Regions from separate parts of the Paenibacillus sp. sgz302191 genome, predicted to be linked through region 1. Evidence: predicted binding sites of a transcription regulator. Region 1 holds the regulator's gene; each other region holds the start of a gene.
The links. The regulator LexA, encoded in region 1, represses DNA repair genes until DNA is damaged. The targets are predictions, from matches to a motif close to CGAACATATGTTCG.
Positions count from the first base shown of each region.

Region 2: the regulator LexA is predicted to act here: its motif matches at 3,467-3,480, upstream of AC3G2T_RS05610 (DNA polymerase IV).
Region 3: the regulator LexA is predicted to act here: its motif matches at 2,064-2,077, upstream of AC3G2T_RS18645 (SPL family radical SAM protein).

Region 1 covers NZ_JBYLHY010000040.1:8,272-13,608, forward strand. Annotated here, with positions in the region: gene AC3G2T_RS34285 (HAD family hydrolase) at 1-540, opposite strand, end outside; gene AC3G2T_RS34290 (DUF896 domain-containing protein) at 583-771, opposite strand; gene AC3G2T_RS34295 (LysM peptidoglycan-binding domain-containing protein) at 1,015-1,311, opposite strand; gene lexA (transcriptional repressor LexA) at 1,579-2,196, shown strand; gene AC3G2T_RS34305 (hypothetical protein) at 2,328-2,726, shown strand; gene AC3G2T_RS34310 (vWA domain-containing protein) at 2,816-3,493, opposite strand; gene AC3G2T_RS34315 (hypothetical protein) at 3,723-4,196, shown strand; gene glnA (type I glutamate--ammonia ligase) at 4,702-5,337, opposite strand, start outside.
Region 2 covers NZ_JBYLHY010000003.1:168,032-173,368, reverse strand. Annotated here, with positions in the region: gene AC3G2T_RS05625 (MFS transporter) at 1-1,002, opposite strand, end outside; gene AC3G2T_RS05620 (TlpA disulfide reductase family protein) at 1,127-1,669, shown strand; gene cimA (citramalate synthase) at 1,723-3,342, opposite strand; gene AC3G2T_RS05610 (DNA polymerase IV) at 3,557-4,864, shown strand; gene mobB (molybdopterin-guanine dinucleotide biosynthesis protein B) at 4,869-5,337, shown strand, end outside.
Region 3 covers NZ_JBYLHY010000012.1:132,610-137,946, forward strand. Annotated here, with positions in the region: gene AC3G2T_RS18635 (hypothetical protein) at 1-29, shown strand, start outside; gene pdaA (delta-lactam-biosynthetic de-N-acetylase) at 214-975, opposite strand; gene AC3G2T_RS18645 (SPL family radical SAM protein) at 1,083-2,039, opposite strand; gene AC3G2T_RS18650 (HPr family phosphocarrier protein) at 2,190-2,453, shown strand; gene AC3G2T_RS18655 (hypothetical protein) at 2,480-2,779, opposite strand; gene AC3G2T_RS18660 (response regulator transcription factor) at 2,968-3,642, shown strand; gene AC3G2T_RS18665 (HAMP domain-containing sensor histidine kinase) at 3,639-5,084, shown strand; gene AC3G2T_RS18670 (undecaprenyl-diphosphatase) at 5,081-5,337, shown strand, end outside.

The sequences.
Region 1 (5,337 bases):
GATATGATCAAAATAAGGTGCAATATCGGGCACTCCGGCCAACTTTTCCATCTGCAAATCGGGAGAACCGTTCGTCAGCAGCAGCAGCTTGTAATTGCCTTTCAGCGCATCCAGTACTTGAAACGTCTCTTCGTAAACGAGAGGACGGCGGCGGCGTTCGGCCGGGAACATTTCGCCTAATTTGTAGCCAAGTTCCTTGTCCTCAATACCGAGCGCCTGAAGTCCTCTTGTCCAAGACTCCGTCCGATAGCCCGGAGCCAACTGTTCCAGCTTGCGAAAATGCTCATGTTCTCCCTGGGTAAAATGAGCCCACAGCCCTTCAAACGGATTAATGCCGATCATTTTCGTGAATGGGAACGTTTCGTAAGATTCGTAAAGCGCTCTGGCCTCCTTGCGCACGGCCTCTTCCAATTCATTCGGCTTGATCGAAGCGTAATGTTTGGCCGCTTCCTCGCATGTTGCTTCAAAAGCTTCCTTCACGCTGCGATCGTCCCATAACAGCGTATCATCCAAATCAAACAGCACAGCCTTGAGCGGCATCGTTACATTTCCCCTTTGAATGCATCTATAAATGTTGTTGCTTTACTTCTCTTCTTCATCGGCAAACTTGATAGAATCCAACTGTACCTTAAGAGAGGAGCGGAACGCTTGGATATATTTTTTTCTCAACTCGTTGCGCTCATCAATTTCTTCATCCGTTAAGCCAACTGTTTTCGCTTTGCGGGCAAGTTCGTTGATTCTCTCTATGTTCTGGTCCATATTATCGCTCATGATAGTCCTCCCTGCCATTACTCAGTCTGACTACTACTTTGCCATTCCGCTACCCGAATGTCAAGGCAATTGCACGCAAAAAAAGACTAAGGCAAGTAACTTAGTCGGCAAATGAGCTTGATTCAGAAAATCCGAATCGAACATGAACGAATATGTCTCATTTCACTTAGGAATGAAATTGGAGGTATCGTTGACCGCCGAAACTAAATAATACGGCCAGGGGTCCGATATAAATGCCAGGCATTAAGGCAGCAGCAAGATTTGCCCTTCATAAAGGTACGTGGAAGTAAGTTTGTTCAATTTCTTAACTTTATTCATATACGAACGAATATCCTGACCTTCGCTTATTCGGGATGAAGCTATAGACCAGAGCGTATCGCCGCGTTCAACGATAAGATGGTTTGGGATTTGTACGGATTCATGAATGGGCTCAGGCGACCGGGTGGAAGCGGCGTTCGCGCCATCTCCTGCGTAAGCTTGTACGATTGCGCCAAAAGAAAACACGGCAAGAAGCGCGGCAGCAAGCAAAATGAATTTCAAAGATCGCTTCGTCAAACCGAAGAACCGATGGAAACGATCCGAACGTGTCGTAGTTCTCGCTGTCGCTGGTCTTGCATGAAGTTGCCGTGAGTTGCTTCCTTCTGAATATGCAATGTACATAACATTCATCCCCCAAACATTTGTTCTGAAATCAGAATATCACGAACAAACGTTTGTGTCAATAAATCTTCGAACTTATGTTTGTACGAACTCCGGTTCTGTGTTATAATTTGGTTAATGATTTTTTCATAGATGGAGTGATAACTATTGAGTAAAATATCCCAACGCCAACAAGCAATTTTGGAGTTTATTAAGAACGAAGTGAAAGATAAGGGCTACCCGCCTTCCGTTCGGGAAATCGGCGAAGCCGTCGGACTGGCCTCCAGTTCGACCGTGCACGGGCATCTGGAACGTCTGGAGAAGAAAGGCTTGATCCGCCGCGATCCGACCAAACCGAGAGCTATTGAAATTTTAGGTCTCGACGGAGCGGAGAGCAACTTCGCTTTATCCGTGGCGCGCGTCCCGTTAGTCGGCAAAGTAACGGCCGGCGTACCGATTACGGCAACGGAGAACATCGAAGACTACTTCCCCCTCCCGTCCCACCTCGTCGGCGACAACAACGTGTTCATGCTCAGCGTATCCGGCGACAGTATGATCGAAGCCGGCATACATAATGGCGACTATGTTATTGTCAAGCAGCAGCAAACCGCCGACAACGGCGATATCGTCGTCGCCATGACCGAAGATGACGAAGCAACGGTAAAACGTTTTTACAAAGAACGGGATCACATCCGTCTGCAGCCGGAGAATTCGGCCCTCCAGCCGATTCTTCTGAAAAACGTAACCATCCTTGGCCGCGTTATCGGCCTGTTCCGCGACATGTAAGTACAAAAAACCACCTTTAAGGTGGTTTTTCGCTTTTAAAATACCGATCGAACTCCGGAACTGCAATTCGATTTCTTATAGCTACTATCCCTTTTACTTGGACCGAAACTGATTCGAGAGGTACAAAGATCTTGAAGAACAAGACAAGAAAAATAATTGTAGGCGAAAATGAATACCTATATGTGATTGACCAGAAGTATAATCAACAGTTGAGTAATATTTCTCTTAAAATATCTTTAAAAGTCCTAAAAAATATAACATGCACATTCTTTTTTTGTACTTGGGATGATCCAATTACAGGAAATCCACTATTAGTCGGTACATCCTTAAAAAATAAAGATACCAACATAATTGAAAAATATAATTTACATAATCCAAGAACGATTAGAGCTTTTATTTTGCATGGTTTGGAAAATGGGCGGACTGGAAAAAACGCTATAGAATTCCAGGACGGGCTCGATATTATTGGTAAGATAGGATATGACATTTCACGGTTGAAACCAGTAACCAGGGAAAATTTAAAGAATTAAATCTCGTTTCGTTGGCGTTCCCCAATCCATTTCTTGCCCTTTAGGCGCCATCAATCAAGGCTTTCACAACCCGGGAGATGATCAATTTGTTATAATATCCCTTTATCTTTTGCTTCTCTTATCCACAAAGGGAATTCATTCAATAAATTTTCATACAGCTCTTCATCGTTCGTTTTTTCAATATCCGTAATTTGAAAAAAGTTCGCATTGTCGACGACTCTGCCTTCGATAGTATCCAGCTTTTTCAACACTCCGAAATCGGAATTGCCAACACCGACAAACTGCCAAAATAATGGAAGGTTCGAAGATTCAATGATCGCCTTGTCGATCGTATCTCCCGTCCCCCTCTTCACCCCGCCGTCATTAATAAAAATAATGAAAGAGGGAACATTGCTCTTTTCTTCCACGGTATATTTTTTTATCACATCTCTCATGACCGGCGACTCATCGTTGCGGCCGAACTTGGATATGTTCTGGTTTTCAAGCACATGCTTGTTGACGTAACCTTCGAAATCTTCCTCGCTGACAGAGGGCAGCCTGCTGAATTTGTGGTCGTATACCCAGATGTCCAACACACCGTCATCGTCCAGCCTGCTGGCGACAGCCAATATTTTTTCGACTACTTTCTGAACCGTACCGTTTTTGTAGAGCAGCCTCATCGAACCGGATATGTCCAGCACCAACGCTACTTTGGCCACCACGCTCGACAATTGTTTCTTTTCCAAAACGATTCCCAGTTTTTGCTTGCTTAAAGAAATCGTGCTCATCGTATCCACCTCTATAAGTTTGATAGTTTAAGAGTATCATGTTTTTTAAATTATTGGATTTTTTTTCAACAAAGGGACTTAAATATAGGTTCAACCAGATTGAAGAGGCTTGGAAAAAATCCAAACAGGACTATTTCCTCCAAAATTAGTAAATTTTAATTCACAAGTTGTGCAATATATATTACAATTATTATTGTAATTATTTTGTATTTATAGGAGGAACTTAGGAATGAGTAAAAAAGTTTTTAATGGTCTGTTAGCTGTTGCACTTACTACTGGTATCTTGGCTTCTAGCACTACGCTTCCTGCGGTTACGGCTTCGGCAGCAGAATCAACATCAAAGGAAGTACAATCAGCTCAACTGCAAGCAGTCGTGTATGATTCGATGTGGTTTAATCACAATTACCTGACAGAAAATGACGGATGGGTGAGTACGTTTCGTAATGGGTATTTTACGGTCAACTCCACCCGTACTTACTTGTTTGATGTTCAGCAACGCACATACGACAGCAGTTACGATGTCGAAGAGGTTGAGTACAGGTTAGTCAATGAGAATGATTCATCGGGTACTCGATACTTTTCATGGAGCGGAAGCCAAAGACGCTCGGTATACGTTACTCTAAAACCTGGCACTTATCATGTTGAGTACTACAGTCATGGAGAAGTGCCAGTCAGGATTTTTGGCACAGTTGATCCGGTTTAATACATTTCGTTTTGCTCCCCCACAGCCACTTGGTTAGTGGGGGATCGTTTTTTAACGCCGAAACACCTGCAAATCCTAAAAGAGGATCTCCCAGTCACATTTGACGGCAAACCGATAGACAATGAAACGCGCGAGCGTATATAAGATATGCTCACTAGTTACTTTAGGATGAAATGGAAAGCGGTGGAAGCAATGGAAACTACAACATTAAAATGATCGGGAATCGATGAGACACTTGATTTCTAGGGAACAATGATGGGGGACTTTTGGGGAAACAAAGACATTGCGATAGGAAAGAATCATCAAAATCAACACAAGACTTGTCAATGAGATGCAGTCATGCCGACTGTAAGACCAAAATAAATGAGGTCTTAGAGAAGCAGGCCAGGGAATTTTTTTTTGGGGGGGCGTTCCGGGGGCATTTCCGAAAAAAACTAATTAATTTCGGTATGCCCGCCGCAACGCCATCCCCCTCAAAACCCTTTAAAAATCATGGTTTCAACTTTTAATATAACGACAAGTACTGATCTCTTTCCCAAGGATGTACTTGCGTACGATACATATCCCATTCAATTTCTTTCAGTTCATAGAAATGAGCAAGGGCGTGCTCGCCGAGTACGTCGCAAATGACTTCGTCGCGGATCAGTTCGTCCAGCGCGGTCTTCAGGTTCACTGGCAAGCTTGGAATTCCTTGCTCTTCTCTTTCCTCTTCCGTCATCACGTAAATGTTGCGGTCGGTTGGCGGCGGAAGCTGCATTTTGTTCTTGATGCCGTCAAGACCGGCTGCAAGCATAACGGCAAGGGCAAGATACGGGTTGGCCGCAGGGTCCGGGTTGCGGACTTCAACGCGCGTGCTTAAACCGCGGGAAGCCGGAATACGAATCATCGGACTGCGGTTGCTTGCGGACCATGCTACGTAACATGGCGCTTCATAGCCTGGCACAAGGCGTTTATACGAGTTAACGGTAGGATTCGTGATAGCCGCAAAAGAGCGGGCATGACGAAGTACACCTGCCATATAGTGTCTGGCTACTTGACTTAAACCTAACTTATCATTCTCGTCATAGAACACGTTAACGTCGTCTTTAAAAAGCGACTGATGGCAGTGCATGCCTGAGCCGTTCATTCCGAAAAGCGGTTT
Region 2 (5,337 bases), on a different contig from region 1:
GGTTAGGCCGAGCGATACGGTCATCAACAAAAGCCCGATGTTCATCAGCCAGCGCATTAAGGTGCCGTTTTTTTTGATCAGCGCCCCGGTTGTGTACGAGGTGACGACCATGCCCAGCAGCGGGATGGCGAGGACAAGGCCTTTTTTCACACCGTCAATGTTGTATGGCGCGCCTTCCAAGATGTCGGATAAATAGAACAGGACGCCGAACAAAATAAACAACGCTAATGAACCGGCGAAAAAGGAAGTGATGAGCCATCTGCCCTTTTGCTTGAGGATGCTGCCGATTTGCCCGATGTAGGGTTTTAGCTTTTGCGGTTCTTTCGTTTTTTTCGGTTCTTTGATGATGAAAATGACAGCAAGCAAAGATAACGCGCAAAACGCCGGAAACGCGAAAAAAGGCGCGTACCAGACGATCAAGGCGAGCAGCGATCCCGCAATCGGGCTTAACACTTTTCCGGCGCCGTTCGACGCTTCCGTTAGGCCGAGGGCTTTGCTTTCGGTTGCTCCTTTGTATAGATCCCCGACCAAAGCCATCGCGATAGGAGCTGTTCCTGCGGCTCCCAGGCCTTGAATGGCCCTGGCGATAATAAGTACGGTATATGACTTCCAAATTGCTCCGAAGCCGGCCAGGACGCCTGCAGCCCCGTATATGATCAACGAAGGTATAATCACGGCTTTGCGCGAGAACCGATCCGAGAAATAACCGGAAATCGGAATAATGAGTCCGGCGGTTACGGAAAACAGGGAAATGACGAGACTGCTTTGAAAGCGCGAGATACCGAGCTGATTTTGCAGCTCCGGCAGTATCGGGACGAGCATGGAATTGCCGAGCACGAGCACTAAAGGGATCGTCGCGATGGCGATGAACTGCCAGATCATGCCTTTCATTTGCTGCCCTTGCTTGCCGCCTCCGCTGTCCTGCTTGGTGCGCTGAACCGGTTGGTCAGGAACTTCGCTTTCGAATGCGATATTGAGCCTTCTTGTTTTTGTTTTTTCCATGGTGCGACTCCTTCCCGTACAACAATGTAATCTTACTGTCTCCTTGTCCAGGCAATGTCATTCTTTTTTTTCGTTTTCAGATGTTGGAATTTCGGCGCAATTGGAGATAATATAGACAGTGGAGGTGCAAACATTGAAAAGGAATGCGCTCATACTGGCGATTGTTGTGTTTCTGACGGGATTTGCCGTATATCAAAACGTAGATCATGCGAATCAGGAAACGGTTTTGCCTACGGAACAGGCGGCCAAACCGAATTTTCTGGCACCGCCGTTCGCATTGAACGGGCTTGACGGCAAAGAATATACGGTCGGCGGTCAACGGGACAAGCCGATGCTGGTCAATTTTTGGGCATCCTGGTGCGGGCCTTGCAAGGAAGAAGCGCCGGATTTGGTGAACGTGTACAACAAATATAAGGGGCAGTTCGACCTTTATGCGGTTAACGTAACGCCCGGAGATAAGATGGACAATATTAAGAAGTTTGTGGAGGAGTACAAATTTCCGTTCCCGGTGCTGCTCGACAAGCAGGGGACGAATGCGGATACATACGGGGTTATTGCGATCCCGACCAGCTTTTTGATCGACAAGCAGGGCGTTATTCGCGAGGTGATCCATGTCGTATCGCCCAAAGAGCTGGACAAAAAGATCGCGGGCCTGATCAAAAACTAAAGAAAAAGCTGCAAAAAGCGCTGAATCATCAGGCTGTTTGCAGCTTTCTTGTTTTAGTGATTGACCAGTCCGAGTCTTTCCTGGTGCTCTTTGTTCACCGGCTCGACCCTTGTTCGGCCCAGCAGCGCGTAGCGCAAGCTGTCGACCAAAGCGTACCAGCTTGCTTCAATAATATTGCTGGAAACGCCGAGCGTATTCCAGGTCGAATTGAAGTCGGTGGATTCCATCAACACGCGAACTTTGGCCGCTGTCGCGTCTTTTTCGTCGAGGACGCGCACTTTGTAGTCGGACAGATGAATTTGCTCGATGTCCGGGTAATACTGCACGAGCGCTTTGCGCAGCGCGTTGTCCAGGGCGTTGACGGGACCGTTGCCTTCCGCCGCGGTGTAGATCGTTTCGCCGTGCACTTTCACTTTGACGATCGCCTCGGCGACGACGGCCTGGTTGGCCGTTTTTTCCACGAGCATCTTGAACGATTCGAGGGTGAATATTTCCTCAAGCCCTTCGAAAGCTTCCCGCAGCAGCAGCTCAAGCGAAGCGTCCGCGCCTTCGAATTGATAGCCTTGATGCTCAAGATCTTTAATCTTTTCGATGACTTCTTTCGTTTTTTGATTCTCTTTATTGAAATCGAGGTTAAGCTCCTGGGCTTTCACAAGCACGTTGCTTTGTCCGGCAAGCTCGGATACCAGCACGCGCTGTTTGTTGCCTACCAGCTCCGGCGTAATGTGCTCGTAGGTGCTGGCAGCCTTCAAAATCGCCGAAACGTGAATGCCGCCTTTGTGAGCAAATGCCGCATTGCCGACGAACGGCTGGTTGACCGGCATATGCATGTTGGCGATTTCGCTTACGTAACGCGATACTTGCGTCAGCGATTTCAATTGATCGCCGGAAATGACTTCGTATCCCAGCTTCAGCTGAAGATTGGGGATGACCGAGCTCAGGTTGGCGTTGCCGCAGCGTTCGCCGTAACCGTTGATCGTGCCCTGCACCTGTCTGGCCCCGGCTTGTACGGCGGCGAGACTGTTGGCTACGGCAAGCTCGCAGTCGTTGTGGGCGTGGATGCCGACAGGCGCCGTAATGTCCTGCTGCACCGCCGTCACGATCGCAGTGATCTCGCCCGGCAGCGAGCCGCCGTTCGTATCGCACAGCACGATCCAGTCGGCTCCGGCATCCTGCGCCTTGCGGATCGTTTGCAGCGCGTAATCCGGATTGTTTTTGTATCCGTCAAAAAAGTGCTCGGCGTCATATATGACTTCAAGGCCTTTGCTTTTCAAAAAACGAACGGAGTCGAAAATCATCGCCAGGTTTTCTTCAAGAGACGTTTGAATCGCCGTATGCACATGGAAATCCCACGATTTGCCGAAAATCGTCGCGACGGAGACGCCGGATTCCACGAGCCTGTTCAGGTTGACGTCGTCCTCGGCTCTGGAGTCTTTGCGTCTTGTGCTGCCGAAAGCGGTGATTTTGGCGTTGGTGAACGTCATGCTGCGCACGCGGTCGAAAAATTCGATGTCTTTGCTGTTGCTGCCCGGCCATCCGCCTTCAATATAGTGAACACCCAGCTCGTCAAGTTTGCGGGCGATTTTGATTTTATCCTCGACGGACAGGCTGACTCCCTCGCCTTGGGTTCCGTCCCGCAGCGTGGTATCGAAGATTTTAACTGAAGTTGACATGGGTTCCTCCTTAAACAGCTGAAAGCTGGCTGACGATGCTTTACAAGCAAATGAATGTGCTTTAAAGCGCTAAATATATATAGTACAATTATAGCATAATTCCTATAGTTAGGACACAACCTGACAAAATTACGTTTGCTTCGAAATTTGTTTTTTTTGTAATGCAGAAAATGGAAATGCCCCATTTTGCGGAAGAGGGAGCGATTGGGCGATTATGAGCGGTATTCCTCCTCATCAGCATTATCCCAAGAATGGCAGAGTCATTCTGCATATCGATATGAACGCTTTTTACTGCTCGGTTCACGAAGCGGTCGAGCCGGAGCTGTACAAAGGCAAGCCGATCGCCGTGGCAGGCAGCGTCGAGCTGCGCAAAGGCATCGTTGTGACGTCTTCTTACGCGGCGCGGGCCCAAGGGGTTAGAACGGGCATGCTGGTGGGACAGGCGCTGAAGCTGTGCCCGGATTTGCTGCTCATTCGGCCGGACTTCGATTTGTACCGGGCCTTCTCGCGGCGGTTTATGCAAATTGCCTACAGCTATTCGCCCTTAGTCGAGTCGATGTCGATCGACGAGTGTTTTGTAGATATAACAGGTTCCAAGCAGTTCGGCACTCCTATGGAGATAGCGCGGAGCATCCAGGGGCGCATTATGGAAGAGCTCCAGCTTCCGTGTTCGATCGGCGTCGCTCCGAACAAACTTTTGGCCAAAATGGGCTCGGACTTGAAAAAGCCGAACGCGATTTCGGTTATCAGGCTGCGTGACGTTCCCGAAGTGCTCTGGGACAAGCCGTGCAACTATTTGTTCGGCATCGGGAGGAAGACAGCGGACAAGCTGACGAAGCTGGGGATTCTCACTCTCGGGCAGCTCGCGCGCGCGGACGAGAAGCTGCTTAGCAAGCATTTCGGCATTTTGGGGCCGCATTTGAAGCAGGCGGCGTGCGGGATAGACCGTTCCCCGGTCAATCCGGAGCAGGAGCAGAGCAAGTCGATCGGCCATACGACGACGCTGCCGCGCGATTTTACCGATCCCAAAGAGGTGCACCGCGTATTTCTCAACATTGCCGACCAGGTGGCGCGGCGGATGCGGAGGCAGAAGCTGGTCTCATCCACAATACAGATTACGATCCGCGATCCGGATATGAGGACGATTACGCGTTCCGTTACGTTGGAGACGCCTACCGAGCATATGGACGATATTTACCGGACGGCGTGCAAGCTTTTCGATCACCATTGGGAGGAAGGCAGGCCGATCCGTCTGCTCGGCATTACTTTGCAAAGTCTGTCCGCCAAGGAAGAAACGGCCATACAGCTCGATTTGTTCGATTACGAGAAGCAGCCGCGCCGCGACCAGTTGAACCGGATTATGGACGAGCTGCGCGACAAGTACGGCGAAGACGCCATTTTGACGGCGGGAATGCTCGGGGACAATCCTTCCGCTCTAATCAGAAATCATAAGAGGCGCGGGACTTCCCTGCAAATGGATCATTTGAAAAACAATCCGCTTCACCGGGAGGAGGGCGATTAGGCATATGGCCAATATTATCGGGTTCGCCGGATATTCGAACAGCGGGAAAACGACCTTGATCGCCAAAGTGGTGAGCGAGCTGCAGCGCCGCGGATATACGGCGGCCGTATTGAAACACGACGCGCATGGACATTATAAAGAAGCGGAAGGTTCCGATTCGGGCCGTTTTATCCGGGCGGGCGCCGATGCCGTCGTGACCGTATCGCCGGATGCGGTGCACACGTACGAAAAGAAGCGGGAGCCCCGATTGCGCGATATCATAGGGGCTTTGCCCGATGTGGACTACATTTTAATAGAAGGATTCAAAACGGAGAAGCATCGGAAGATCGCTGTTTTCCGCACGGCCGAGCAGAGCCGGATCGTCGGGAAGCTGGACCCTGAGCCTATTGCCGCAGCAACGGACTTGCCGGATATCCAAACGGGTTTACCGCTATTGAACCTGAACGACGCAGCAGAAGTGACGGATTTTATCG
Region 3 (5,337 bases), on a different contig from region 1:
GCGACCAGCCCCGGCTTGCCGGTTTCTGAACGGCCTGAGTATGGAAAAGACGGCGGCTGCCTGGGGGTGAGGACGGCAAAAAGCCGTATTGCTGAAGCAAAAGGCTCGCATCGCGCGCAGCTCCCAGCGCGCGGTGTTGCGCCGCATGACGGCGGTCGGTCGACAACCGGCGCTGTTTTGCATCGTCAGTACGGCCGCGATGGGTGGCGAAATTTATGGGAAATGGATGTTCATTTGATCCATGCTTTTGAATTCATAGCCTTGCTGGCGGGCGTCGTCAATAATTTTGGCAAGCGCCTCGGCGTTATCTTTGGAGACGGAATGGAGCAGAATGACGGAACCGGGATGCAGCTGCGACATGACGCTGTCGTAAGCGAACCGCCAGCCTTTTTGATTGCGGGTGTCCCAATCTTTGTAGGCGATCGACCAAAACACGTTGGTATACCCCAGCTTTTTGCTTTCCGCAAGGGACCGTTCGTTAAAAATGCCTCTTGGCGCCCGCAAATATTTCATCTCTTTTTGGCCGGTCCGTGCCTGCACTTCCGTTTGCACTTTGGTCAGTTCTTTCTCGATTTGGGCTGCGGAAATTTGGCTCATATCGGGGTGCCCCCAGGAATGATTTCCGACAATATGCCCTTCGTCGACCATTCGCTTCAGCAGCTCGGTCTGGGTTTCAATAAAATGGCCTGTAACAAAGAAAATGGCGGGCACTTGCTTTTCTTTCAAAACATTGAGAATTCTCGGAGTATTCCCATTTTCGTAGCCGTTATCGAAAGTCAGAAAAAGCTCTTTTTTCGAAGTATCCCCGGTAAAAACAGCTCCATATTTTTGTAAAAGCGGTTTAAATCCTTCTTCATCGATGGAAGGCATGGAACCGTCTTTGCTTTTCTTAAAACCGAAATGGTACGTACCATCCGCATGAATGGTTGTGGCCTGTCCGAAAAAAATGAGCAGCGCCGTCAGAAAGACGCACATTCGTTTAAGCGGCAATTTAGCCTCACTCCTCTTGTTGGATGCAGTCTTGTTTGTTCACCTACTGTCATAATTCTCTTCGGAGCCTGTTTTTATGTATGTTGCCCGGCCTAATCCGCAAAAGAAAAGGAGAGCTGCTCGGGAACCGGAGGCTGCCCGCCATTGTTGCGGGGAGGGATAGCTGCAGCTGCAGAATAACGGGGTTCTTGATTGCTTAAACCGTACTTGTGCAATAAAGCTTGAACGAGCTGCATTTTCGGCTCCTTGTACGATTTCGGAAGAGAGGAGGACTCGCTGTAAAGCTTGCCGTATTGCGGCACCAAATCGGGATAGCGGTTCTGCAAAGTTTGAAAAAACCACACTTTGACTTCGGAAGTGCTGAGCCGCAAATACGAGGGCATGACAAACTTCGCTTGATGCAATGCCGCGCTGCGGATCAGCGCTTCGATGTCGCTTGCACGGTCTGTCAGCAAAGGAAGAATAGGGGCCATGAAGATGCCCGCGGGAATTCCCGCTTCAACTAACTGCCGGACGGTTTCCAGCCGTTTGGCGGGCGAAGGGGTCGAGGGCTCCATGTTTTTCCATATGGCATGATCTAATGTGTTCAAACTGATATTAACGGAAACGATCGGCACGGATTTCAGTAAATCGAGATCCCTGAGAATCAAGGGGGAGCGGGTCGTAATGCTTACCGGAAAATCGTACTTCGCCAGCACTTCCAGACAAGCCCGCGTCAGCATCGCTTTGCCTTCGATTTGCTGGTACGGATCTGTCGCTGTGCCGATCGCGATAAGGCTGCCGGCTCCGCCGTTTTGTCGGGCCAGCCGGGCCAATTGTTTGTCAAGCGCCTCCGCAGCGTTGGACTTCAAAAAGATATGGTTTTGAAACGTATCGTCGGTTTCTTTGCCCAAAAAAGCATGCGTGGAACGCGCATAGCAAAAGCTGCACCCATGCTGGCAGCCGCGGTAAGGATTGATCGACCAGTCAAAGGGCATGGAAGGAGCTTTCACTTCATTCAGCACGGTTTTGCATGAAACGGATTCATATTGGACGCGGCGTCTGTTCAAAACGGCCTCTCCTTCCAAGGAATACGAATGTATGTTCTGTTTATTGTAGCAAAATATTTCCCGGAAGACAATGCTTGAAGTACAAGATTAATTCCGTATAATCGAATATATTGGAAACAAATTTTTATGAGAAGGCGCGGGTTGCAGACAATGAGAGTACATGAATTTATGATCCATTCGGACATGGAGCGCAATGACCTGACCGAAATATCGACGATATCCAACCATTTTGCTTCAGATATAACGCTTACTTTTCAAACGGACAACACCGAGCATACGGTCGATGTCAAGAGCTTGCTGGGCATGCTGCTGCTGCCTATTAAATCGGGTACGACGGTTCGTCTTCTGACCAAAGGCAAGGATGAGGAGGAAGCGCTGAATTTTGTACACGGCTGGTTTGAAAACAAAGCGTAGCTGCGGCGGAAAAGCCGGGAGGGGAATCACAATTTGAATCTTGCGATGTGATCCCACTTGTTCTCCAGCTGCAAAATTTCCTTTTGCCTCGGACCTATCAGGTCGAAATGGGGGTAAGGAGGCCTGTTGTGAATGTAGCGGGGGTCTAAATCGTAGGCTGAGCACCACCTGGCCAAACGGTCCAGATCGGAGCAGCCTACCTTCGTAACCGTGCGAATGCCGGCAAACCGGTCGTCCAGCCAATAGTGGGTAAGATAGGCGATTTCTCCGCGGCTCACGGCTTCTTTCCAGCGCCGCAGCTCTTCTTTTGTAATTCCGAAAGCCATTGATAATTAGACCACCTTTATGCGATTTATGGTTGCAGTATACAGATTATAACATGAACGCCCCAGGCCGCTTGGGGTTTTTTTGCATAAAACGATCGGCCGTTCATCAAAATATCAGAGCCGGTTTCTCATCATATTTTCATCTATTTGCATTATAGTGATGAGGGCGGAGATCAAAGGAGACTGTAATGAAACGGATTTTGCTGATTGAAGACGAAAAAAATTTGGTTCGGTTCATCGAGCTCGAACTGCAGCATGAATCGTTCCATGTCCAGGCCGCTTATGACGGGCAGAGCGGGTTGGAGCTGGCGCTGCAAGAGGAGTGGGACTTGATTTTGCTTGATATTATGCTTCCCAGACTGAGCGGAATCGAAGTGTGCCGGCGCATCCGCGCAGTCAAACGAACGCCGATCATCATGCTGACGGCCAGAGACACCGTAGTCGACAGAGTATCCGGCTTGGACAGCGGGGCCGACGATTACGTGCCCAAACCGTTCGCGATCGAAGAGCTGCTCGCAAGGATGCGGGCCGTATGGCGCAGAGCGGAGGCAGGGGAAAGCGGCCTGCATTCCATGTTGTCGTTTCGCGACATTTGCGTCGATCTGGATGCCAGAACGGTTAGCAAAGCGCAGCAGTCGGTCGAGCTGACGAAAAGGGAATTCGATTTGCTGGTCATGTTCCTGCGGCACCCGAATCTGGTGCTGACGCGGGACATGCTGCTCGACAAAGTATGGGGACATGACACGATGGTAGAAACGAATGTCGTTGACGTGTACGTCAGATATTTAAGGAACAAGCTCGATGAAAATAAAGCGGATAGCTTCATACAATCCGTCCGCGGCCTGGGATACGTAATGCGATGAACATTTTCGGACACCCTTCTGTCATTCAGCGGATCCGGCAGCGGCTCTCCCGGTTGCCGGTCAAATGGAAGCTGAGCTTGTGGTCGACTCTGCTCATCTTTTTGTTATTCGGCAGCTATAACTTTGCCCAGTACCTTGTATTGAACAACTGGATGCTCGCTCAGGAAAAAGGCTTTATGCAGCAATCCATGTCGCAGCTGGACAGTTATTTTGAAGAAAGAAAAGCGGAATTGAACGATGCAACCGTAAAGGATGCGGCTCCTTTTATTGAAAATTTGCTGGAAAACAATCAAATGATCCGGATCCTCGACCGCAATGCGAATCCGGTCATAACGTTAACGGACAAGTTCAGTCCGGATTGGATTGTTCCCCAAAGCGCGGCCGTCCCGGAAAGGCTGGAGTTGAAAATCAACGACGATCACGTGCTGGTATATCGTAAGCCGCTGCTGACAAGCCATTTTCAAGGAACGATAGAAATTTCCAATCATCTTGAAACTTTCGATCATTTTAACAAAGGTTTGGTCTGGGTTATGGTGATCGGCGGGTTATTGGCATTTCTCATAAGCGGAATCGGCGGTTTTATGCTGGCCGGACAATTCATGCGGCCTGTCGCGGCGTTGGCGGCGGCCATTAGAAACGTCAAGAAAAAAGGTCTGCACGAACGGGTGAATCACTCCGGGAACGGGGACGAGTTCTCCAAGCTGGCGCAAATGTTCAACGAATTAATGAGTGAGTTGGAACAATCCTTTAATCAACAAAAGCAGTTTGTCGAGGACGCATCGCACGAATTACGGACACCGGTTACGATTCTGGAAGGCCATTTGTCGCTTCTAAACAGATGGGGCAAGCAGGACCCCGCGATTTTGGACGAATCTTTGCAAGCGTCGCTTCAGGAAGTCCGCCGTTTAAAAGGGATCGTTCAGGAATTGCTGGCTTTAACGAAAGCGGAAACGAACAGATTGACAGTTCAACCGGAAACTGCCCTGCTGCAGCCGGTCGTTCTTCATACGGTTAACAGTTTTGCGGCTTTATATCCGGATTTTGCTTTTAAAGTTGAAGCGGAGGAGCTCGCAGATGTGAGATTGCCTGTCGCGGCGCTGCATGTAGAGCAAATTTTGCTCATACTGCTCGACAATGCGGTCAAATATTCCACCGATGTCAAATCGGTGCTTGTTCAAGGAACCGTAAGCAAAAGCGCCGTACATCTCAGCGTCAAAGATCATGGCATCGGCATACCGCAAGACGAACTGCCCCGCGTATTCGACCGGTTTTACCGGGTGGATAAAGCGAGAAGCCGCGAACAGGGAGGGACCGGGCTCGGACTGTCGATTGCGCAAAAGCTGGTAGACTTGTACCAGGGCCAAATTCTCATTTCCAGCGTCGAAAATGAAGGCACGACGATCACCATTACGTTTTATAAAGAAAGCAGGGAACCATCATGAACGACGCGATTTTTAAAATGATTTACGGGCTGACGGGGCGATTTCCCGCGCTCGATACGTTTGCGGCCGTATTTTCGCAAAATGCGCATTGGCTTGTGGCCGCGCTGCTAATTGTATATTGGTTGAAAGGGAATCAAAAATCGACGATTTTTGCTTTGTTTACGGCAATGCTGGCCTTATTGTTCGGGCAAATCATCGGCACCGTATATTCACATCCGCGCCCTTTTATGGCTGATGCCGCGGTGCATTCGTT